DNA from 4 places in the Martelella mediterranea DSM 17316 genome. Region 3 is predicted to be linked to each of the others. Evidence: riboswitches for the same ligand, from Rfam matches in the RefSeq annotation. Region 3 holds a riboswitch; each other region holds the start of a gene.
What was found. A riboswitch is a leader RNA that binds a small molecule or an ion and turns the genes downstream of it on or off. The one in region 3 is predicted to bind thiamine pyrophosphate.
Positions count from the first base shown of each region.

Region 1 (2,197 bases), 180 kb from region 3:
TCATGGCGAAGCTCGTCACCGGCAGGATGCCGCGCTTCAGGAAGGTGCTCCACGCCGGGGTCGCCTCCTCGTCCTTGGCGCTTTCCTGGATCTCGGCGATGATCTCATCGACCTCGGCGGGCGAAGATTCCGGCTGCAGTTTCGCGATGATATCGCGCGCCTTGTCGGCATTGGAATTGAGCGTCAGCCAGCGCGGCGTTTCCGGCGACAGCAGGATGCCGATCAGCGCCACGATCGACGGGAACACGCCGACGCCGATCATCCAGCGCCAGTCGCCCGAACCGCCAAAGGCCGCGTCCGACATGTAGGAGACCATGATGCCGATGGTGATCATCAACTGGAAGGCGGAGACGATGGTGCCGCGAATGCGCGCCGGCGCGACTTCCGCCAGAAACATCGGCGCGGTCATCGCCGAGGCGCCAATGCCGACGCCGATCAACAGGCGGGCAAGGGTCAGCACATACTGGTTGAAGGCGAGCGCGGAAATCAGCGAGCCGACCAGAAAGATCAGCGCGCCGAGAATCAGCATCGGCTTGCGCCCGTAGCGGTCGGTGGTGACCATGGCAAGCAGCGTGCCCGCCACCGCGCCGAGCGGCACGGCCGAGGTGATCACCCCCTCCATGAAGGCCGAAACCGTGAAATCCTGCTTGATGAACGGCAGAGCCCCGGAAATCACGCCCTGGTCGAAACCGAAGAGCATGCCGAACAGCGCTGCCACAATGACGATGGCGATGAGCATGGGTTTTCCTCCGCTTGGACGGCCGCTGCCGCCTTCCCCTCTTATGACCCTTTTTATGAACCGCCGCTGAAAACCGCAAACGGCCTTATACCAAAAGTTGAAAGTCGAAACGGCACCCGTTGTCAAATCCTTTTGGACCTTAGCGTTTATATTAGCGGCGTTCCCGACTTCGCCGCCGAGCCCCTTGACCGACGCACGATCGCGCGGCATAGAGGACGCATCCGAGGGGTGTGTCCGTGACACTGAGATGGCCGATGGCCGAACCCTTGAACCTGATCCGGGTTATGCCGGCGTAGGAACGGAGTTTGGTCTTGAGCGACACGCCCAGAAAATCAGCCTCTATTGACGCCTCCGCTGCCCGGTTCTGCCGGGGAGAGCGGGATTGAAGCGCACCCTTTCGGCGACACTCACCTTTTGCGCGATCGTGTCCGGGCTTCTTGTGCTCTGGCAGGCGATCATCGTTTTCGGCGAGCTGCCGCGCTATATCCTGCCGCCGCCGCTTGCCGTGCTGGCGAAGTTCCAGACCGCCCACGCGATGCTGCTAGAAGAGGCGCTGGTGACGCTCAGGGAAATCCTGGCGGGTTTTGCCATGGGCGCGGTCTTCGGCGCGGCGGCGGCGATTTTCATTGCCGCCTTTCCCCGCATCGGCCGTTTCATCTGGCCCGTTCTGGTGGTGCTGCAATCCTTTCCGGTCTTCGTGATCGCGCCGATGCTGGTGCTCTGGTTTGGCTTCGGCATCGCCTCCAAGGTGGTGATGACGACCATCATCGTGTTCTTCCCCGTCGCCTCCAGTTTTGCCGACGGGCTGAGGCGCACCGACCCGGAGATCGTGGCCGCGGCCCTGCTCGATGGCGCGGGGCATTTCGAGATGTTGCGCCACATCCGCCTGCCCCTGGCAATGCCGCATCTGTTTTCCGGCCTCAGGATCGCGGCCCCGCTCGCGCCGCTCGGCGCGGTGGTGGGCGAATGGGTGGGGTCAGCCGGCGGGCTCGGCTTTCTCATGGTCCAGGCCAATGCCCGCATGCAGAGCGAGACCGTGTTCGCCGCCATGCTGATCCTCGCGCTCGAGGCCGTGCTTTTTCGAAAGGCGGTGGATCTCGCCGCCCCCTTCTTCACCCGCTGGTCGCATGAGGATTGAGCGACCGGCGCAACCGAACAGGAGAATGACATGCTGAAGAAACTCGCATTCGCCGCCGCTCTCGCCCTGGCTCCCGGGCTGGCGAGCGCCGCCGATAAGCTCGACGTGATCCTCGAATGGTATGTAAACCCCGACCACGCGCCGCTGGTGATCGCCGCCGAAAACGGCTATTTCGCCGATGAGGGGCTCGACGTGGAACTGGTGCCGCCATCCGACCCGTCGATGGTGCCGCGCATGGTGGCGACCGGCAAGGTTGATATCGGCATTCACTACCAGCCCAATCTCTATCTCGATCACGAGGCCGGCATTGATATCGTCCG
Region 1 is NZ_CP020330.1:4,611,449-4,613,645, forward strand. It holds gene Mame_RS21465 (sugar porter family MFS transporter) at 1-739, opposite strand, end outside; TPP riboswitch at 954-1,055, shown strand; gene Mame_RS21470 (ABC transporter permease) at 1,122-1,877, shown strand; gene Mame_RS21475 (ABC transporter substrate-binding protein) at 1,908-2,197, shown strand, end outside.
Region 1: another riboswitch for thiamine pyrophosphate. It lies ahead of Mame_RS21470 (ABC transporter permease); the one in region 3 lies ahead of Mame_RS20695 (TRAP transporter large permease).

Region 2 (2,197 bases), 340 kb from region 3:
TCTTCTGTCGACCAATGTGCCGCTGGAAGCGATGGCAAGCGGCGAAGCGAGGCTGGCGCTGACGCCGGCGCTCTCCGGCTTCAGCCTGACCGATGGCCGCGTGATCCGTGATGAGCGTGTCGAGGCGATCGCCGCCATCGGCTCGACCTTCCTGCATGTGTTGACGCGCTCCGATGACCGCGCATTGCCGGAAGGAACGCTGACGATTGCGACGGGACCGGTGGGGTCGGCCTCGCATACGCTCGCGCTGGCCGTCGCCCACAACAGCAACCGAGACATCAGCGTCATGCCGCTGGATGTCTTTGGCGCACAGGCCGCGTCAGCGGTATTGCGCGATGGCGATGCCGACCTGGCTTTGATCTTTGCCGCAAGAGGCCGTCAGGATCTGGTCGATCTTTTCGCGCGGTCGGACGATGTCACCCTTGCCGATGTTGCCGGCTGGTGGACCAATGCCGACCGTCTTTCCATGCCGGTCATGCGCGAGGCGCAGATCGCCGCGGGCACATATCCGGGCATTGACGAGACCGTCGAAACGCTTTCCACGCAAATGATCCTGTTCGGACCCGCCACATCCGACCGGTTCTTGATCGGCCAGCAGGGTCCCAATGCGTTCTTCGACGAGCCGCGACCGCTGCAGGATAAAAGCGTGGCAGCCATAAACCGGAATCTCGGCCTCCACGCAGCGGTCGACCCGCACCTGCGCCGCGCTGCCGCGCTGACGCCGGAAGTCAATATCCTTGACGACCGGATCAATCCCTATCCCGGTCGCGCGATCCTGATGATCGCGATCTTCGGGTATCTCATATGGGCGGGCTGGCTCTTCGTCAGGCCAGAACGGGAAACGACCGACTGATCACAATCCGGAAACGAAAGTCTGCGGTCTTCAGTTTCGAGGAAGCGAACATCTCGGCAATCGCCTGTCCGGCGGTTGACAAAGCGCGGCGCGGGCCGCAATCTTGGCGCATTCACCCGGGGGGTCCCGACAAGGGGCTGAGATTCTGATGGCCGGACCGGCAGGTCCGTGCAGCGCAGTGACCCGATGAACCTGATCCAGTTCATACTGGCGTAGGGATGGTGTTCGGGCCGCGCGTCTCCGGCGGAGACTTTTATGGCGTGTTTCACGCGGCCAATCTCCATTCATTACCGGGAACTGGGTCTCCACGCTTCGAGCACTGGAGGCTCCGACCAATGAAAGACCTTTTCCCAACCGTCACCACGGGTCCGCTGCCCGCCTCGCGCCGCGTCTGGCACCGGGGGGCGTTTCACGCCGATATCCGCGTGCCGATGCGCGCGATCGATGTGCATCCGACAGCAGGCGAACTGCCTGTCACCGTCTATGACAGTTCCGGCCCCTATACCGACCCGCAAGCCGAGATCGCCATTGAACGCGGCCTGCCGCGCCTGCGAGAGGCCTGGATTGCCGCGCGCGGCGACACCGAGCAATATGACGGCCGCCATGTGAAGCCTGCGGACAATGGTTTCGCCGAGGGCAAGCGGCTGGTGCCGGAATTCCCGGTGCGGCACGAACCGAAACGCGCGAAGAACGGCCGCGCCGTTACCCAGATGGCCTATGCCCGCGCCGGTGTTGTGACCCCGGAAATGGAGTTTGTCGCCATCCGCGAAAATCTCGGACGGCAGGCGGCAAGGCAGGCAATGGAACGGGACGGCGAAGCCTTCGGCGCCGAAATCCCCGATTTCATCACACCTGAATTCGTGCGCGACGAGGTTGCAAAGGGCAGGGCGATCATCCCCGCCAACATCAATCACCCGGAACTGGAGCCGATGGCGATCGGCCGGAATTTTCTCGTCAAGATCAATGCCAATATCGGCAATTCGGCGGTGACCTCCTCGATGGCCGAGGAAGTGGAAAAGATGGTCTGGGCGATCCGCTGGGGCGCCGATACGGTGATGGATCTTTCCACCGGCCGCAACATCCACAATATCCGCGACTGGATCATCCGCAACGCGCCGGTTCCGATCGGGACGGTGCCGCTCTATCAGGCGCTGGAGAAGGTCGGGGGCATCGCCGAGGACCTGACATGGGAGGTGTTTCGCGACACGCTGATCGAGCAGGCAGAGCAGGGGGTGGATTATTTCACCATCCATGCCGGCGTGCGGCTGCACATGATCCCGATGACGGTGAACCGTGTCACCGGCATTGTATCGCGCGGCGGCTCGATCATGGCCAAATGGTGCC
Region 2 is NZ_CP020330.1:105,370-107,566, reverse strand. It holds gene Mame_RS00520 (glycine betaine ABC transporter substrate-binding protein) at 1-853, shown strand, start outside; TPP riboswitch at 961-1,090, shown strand; gene thiC (phosphomethylpyrimidine synthase ThiC) at 1,189-2,197, shown strand, end outside.
Region 2: another riboswitch for thiamine pyrophosphate. It lies ahead of thiC (phosphomethylpyrimidine synthase ThiC); the one in region 3 lies ahead of Mame_RS20695 (TRAP transporter large permease).

Region 3 (2,197 bases):
CCTCCTATCTCGGCTACGCCGTCGATTTCAATGGCGACGGGCGGCGCGATATCTGGGACGCCGACCCGACCGACGCGCTGGCCAGCACCGCGAACTATCTTGCCCGCTCGGGATGGCGAAAAGGTCAGCCCTGGGGCGGCGAGGAGGGCTCGCCCGGCGCTGCCATCGACGGCACCAGGATACAGCCGCAGGCGGGCGGTCCGGTCTTCGTCGTCGGGCACAATTTCAACGTCATCAAGCGCTACAATAATTCCACCAATTACGCGCTGGGTGTGGGATATCTCGCAGACCGGATCGCGGGCGCTGGCCCACTCAGGGGCAGTTTTCCCGATGACAATTACGGCTTCAGCGCCGACCAGCGCAAGGAATTGCAGTCGCGGCTTTCGGCGGCGGGCTACGATGCCGGCACCATCGACGGCGTGTTCGGCGACCAGACCCGCGCGGCGATCGCCGCCTATCAGCGGCAGAACGGGCTGAATGTCACGGGCGAACCGTCGATGGCTCTGCTGCAAAGGCTTCGGTAAAACCCGTCGGTGGAACGCTCGCAAGTTTTCTTGCGTTGCCGCCAGACGCTACGTTTCCGGCCTGCCATTGACACAGGCCCAAAAGCCGGACAAAACCTGACTATTCCGAGGGGTGCATCCTGCGATGCTGAGACGGCGGTGAGCCGGACCCTTGAACCTGATCCGGGTCATGCCGGCGTAGGAACGGAAAATCTGGCCGCTCTGCCATAACCTTTCTCTTCTCCGCCGGTCTCCGTGATTGCAACATCCTGGGGATCGCATCATGAAGCCTTGCCTTCCAATACCATGCGCGGGCCGCCGATGGTTCAGCCGTCCGAACGGATGTTTAGAGACAGGCGCCGCCTGCGAACGGCATCGTCCGTACCCATGACGGCGATCCGCAGCACCGCCGGACGGTTTGCGGACGCGCTGGAGACGGCGCTCGGCATGCTCGCCGCCGTTATTCTGATGGCGATGCTCGCCCTTGTCGTGGCGGGCGTCGTGCTGCGCTATGTCTTCCACACCGGCGTCGTCGGCATGGAGGATCTGGGAATCTGGCTGAATATCGCGCTGATCTCGGCCGGCCTGCCGCTCACCCTCTCCGGACCGCTGTCAATGCGGCTCGACGGCCTTGTGAGGCTGCTCCCCGATCGGGCATCCAGCGTGCTCGCTGCCGTGGCCGACGGCTTCAGCGTCGTCGCGGGCTTGATCCTGTGCCTTGGCGGACGTGAGGCGATCGCGTTGCTCGGCGGAATGTCGCCAACGCTTGGGCTTCCGGAATGGGTGCGCTTCGCCTTTCCGGTGGCGGGCGGGCTGGGTCTGCTCGTGTTGCTCTGCCTGCGCCGCCTGGAGCGCTCGAGCGGCGCGCGGCTGATCTTCGGCTTCGCGCTCGGCGGGTTTGTTTACTGGGCGGTTGGCCGGTTTGCGATCAATATCGCGCTGCCGGCGAGCCTGCCGCTCGCGCTTGCCGCCGCGCTCGGCCTCGTTGCCGGCGCGCCGCTCGCCCATGTTTTTCTGGCATCGTCCTACGGCGCGATTGCCTTCGGCGCGTTGCAGACGGAGCAGGCGATCATCGCCAATACGGTGGCCGGCATGTCGAAATTCCTGCTGCTGGCGATCCCGTTCTTTCTCCTTGCGGGCGCGTTTCTGAAGCTCTCGGGCGCGGCCGGCAAGCTCGTGCAGTTCGCGGCCTCGCTCGTTGGCCATTATCGCGGCGGGCTGGCGCAGACGACGCTTTTGACAGGGGTTCTGTTTTCCGGCGCGTCCGGTTCCTCCGTCGCCAATGCCGCCTTTGCCGCCTCGACCTTCCACCCCGAACTGGTGCGCCATGGCTATCCGCCCGCCCGCGCCGGCGCGCTTGTCGCCGCGTCCTCGGTTCTCGACAACGTCATCCCGCCGTCGATCGCCTTTCTCATCCTGGCGACGGCGACCAATCTCTCCGTCGGCGCGTTGCTTGTCGGCGGGCTGTTTGCCGGCCTGCTGATGGCGGTTTGTCTCGCCGTCGCGATAAGGCTTGCGATGGGGACCGCGAGCGGCGCGCCGCCGGCTTCGGCGGAAACGCGCAGGCGTGCCGGGATCGCGGCCCTGCCAGCCTTCGTCCTCGGTCTGATCGTGGTGTTCGGCATTCGCCTGGGCATTGTCACGACGACCGAGGCGGCGGGGCTTGCGGCGCTCTACACGCTGATCCTGGCAGC
Region 3 is NZ_CP020330.1:4,433,115-4,435,311, reverse strand. It holds gene Mame_RS20700 (lytic murein transglycosylase) at 1-524, shown strand, start outside; TPP riboswitch at 623-725, shown strand; gene Mame_RS20695 (TRAP transporter large permease) at 891-2,197, shown strand, end outside.

Region 4 (2,197 bases), 1.9 Mb from region 3:
ACGCGATACGCCAGCCGCTCGGCGTCGTCGCCGGCATCACGCCGTTCAACTTCCCGGCCATGGTGCCGATGTGGATGTTCCCGATCGCGCTGGCCGCCGGCAACTGCTTCGTGCTGAAGCCGTCCGAACGCGACCCCTCCGCCTCGCTGCTGATTGCCGCATGGCTGAAGGAAGCGGGCCTGCCGGATGGCGTGTTCAACGTCGTCCAGGGCGACAAGGAAGCCGTCGACGCGCTTTTGAACGACCCGGATATCGAGGCCGTCTCCTTCGTCGGCTCGACCCCCATCGCGCGCTACATCTACACCACCGCGACCGCCAACGGCAAACGTTGCCAGGCGCTCGGCGGCGCGAAGAACCACATGATCGTGATGCCCGATGCCGACATGGACCAGGCCGCCGACGCGCTGATGGGCGCGGCCTTCGGCTCCGCCGGCGAGCGCTGCATGGCGATTTCGGTGGCGGTGCCCGTGGGCGACGAGACCGCCGACCGGTTGATCGACAAGCTGAAGCCGCGCATTGCCGCCCTCAAGGTCGGCCCCGGCACCGATCCGGAAGCCGATATGGGCCCGCTGGTGACGGCCGCTGCGTTTGAACGCGTCACCGGCTACATCGATTCGGGCGTGGAAGAAGGCGCCGAACTGGTGGTCGACGGTCGCGGCCTGAAGCTGCAGGGTTACGAGAACGGCTATTTCGTCGGCGCGACCCTGTTCGACAAGGTGACGACCGACATGAAGATCTACAAGGAAGAGATTTTCGGCCCGGTTCTCTCGGTTGCCCGCGCCAAGAGCTATGACGAGGCCGCCCAGTGGATCAACGACCACGAGTTCGGCAACGGCACCGCGATCTTCACCCGCGACGGCGATGCCGCCCGCGAATTCGCCCACAAGATCAAGGTCGGCATGGTCGGCGTCAATGTGCCGATCCCGGTTCCGATGGCGTTCCACTCCTTCGGCGGCTGGAAAGCCTCGCTGTTCGGCGACCACCACATGCATGGCCCGGAAGGCGTGCGCTTCTACACCCGCCTGAAGACCATCACCCAGCGCTGGCCCAAGGGCATCCGCGCCGGCGCCGAATTCTCGATGCCGACGATGAAGTAAATACCGCGCCGCCCCTTACCGGGCGGCGTTTTTCTGCTATATAGCGGCCACAAGAGCGACAGGGGCGTCCGCGACAGCGGGCTGAGATGAACCCTTGGAACCTGATCCGGATCATACCGGCGGAGGGAGTCACTCGGGTTCGCGAGCTTCGTCCCTCCGGCCCGTCTGGTTTCTCCGCCCAGCAAGGAGGACGCCGATGGCCGACATCGCCCCCATTCTTCAGAAAATGCGCGCAGACGCGCCGCTTGTGCAATGCATCACCAATTATGTGGCGATGAATATCGCGGCCAATGTGCTGCTCGCCGCCGGCGCTTCTCCGGCGATGGTTCATGCGAAAGAGGAAGCCGGCGAATTTGCCGGCATTGCCTCGGCGGTCACCATCAATATCGGCACGCTTTCACCCGACTGGCTTGCCGGCATGAAGGCAGCGGCCGAGACGGCCAACCGCAACCGGACGCCCTGGGTGCTGGACCCCGTCGCCCATTTCGCCACCGGCTTCCGAGCCAGGGCAGCCCTTGAGCTGCTTGATCTCGGGCCCACGATCCTGCGCGGCAATGCTTCCGAAATCCTCGCCTTCTCCGGCGCCACCAGCGCCGGCAAGGGCGTCGATGCCGGCGACAGCGTGGCGGCCGCCGAAGAGACCGCGAAGACGCTTGCCCGAGAGCGCAACATGGTGGTGGCGGTCACCGGCGAACGCGACTTCGTGACCGATGGCACGCGCAGCGCCCGCATCGGCGGCGGATCGCCGCTGATGCCGCGGGTGACGGCGCTCGGTTGCGCGTTGACGGCGCTGGTCGGCGGTTATGCCGGCGCATGGCGTGCGGATGCCTTCGAGGCAACCGTCGCGGCGCTTGCCCATTACGGCGTGGCCGGCAGCCGCGCGCATGTGCGGGCCGATGGTCCCGGCTCGTTCCAGGCCCATTTCCTCGATGCGCTCGCTGCCGTCACGCCCCAAGCCCTTGCCAGCGAAGCGGAGATCGAATGGCCATGAAGTTCGACCTTTCCCTTTATCTCGTTCTCGATCCCGAGCTTTGCGGCGATTACGGCATGGTCGCCACCACAAGGGATGCGATCGCCGGCGGGGCAGCCATCGTGCAGCT
Region 4 is NZ_CP020330.1:2,518,101-2,520,297, reverse strand. It holds gene Mame_RS11770 (CoA-acylating methylmalonate-semialdehyde dehydrogenase) at 1-1,097, shown strand, start outside; TPP riboswitch at 1,148-1,242, shown strand; gene thiM (hydroxyethylthiazole kinase) at 1,294-2,088, shown strand; gene thiE (thiamine phosphate synthase) at 2,079-2,197, shown strand, end outside.
Region 4: another riboswitch for thiamine pyrophosphate. It lies ahead of thiM (hydroxyethylthiazole kinase); the one in region 3 lies ahead of Mame_RS20695 (TRAP transporter large permease).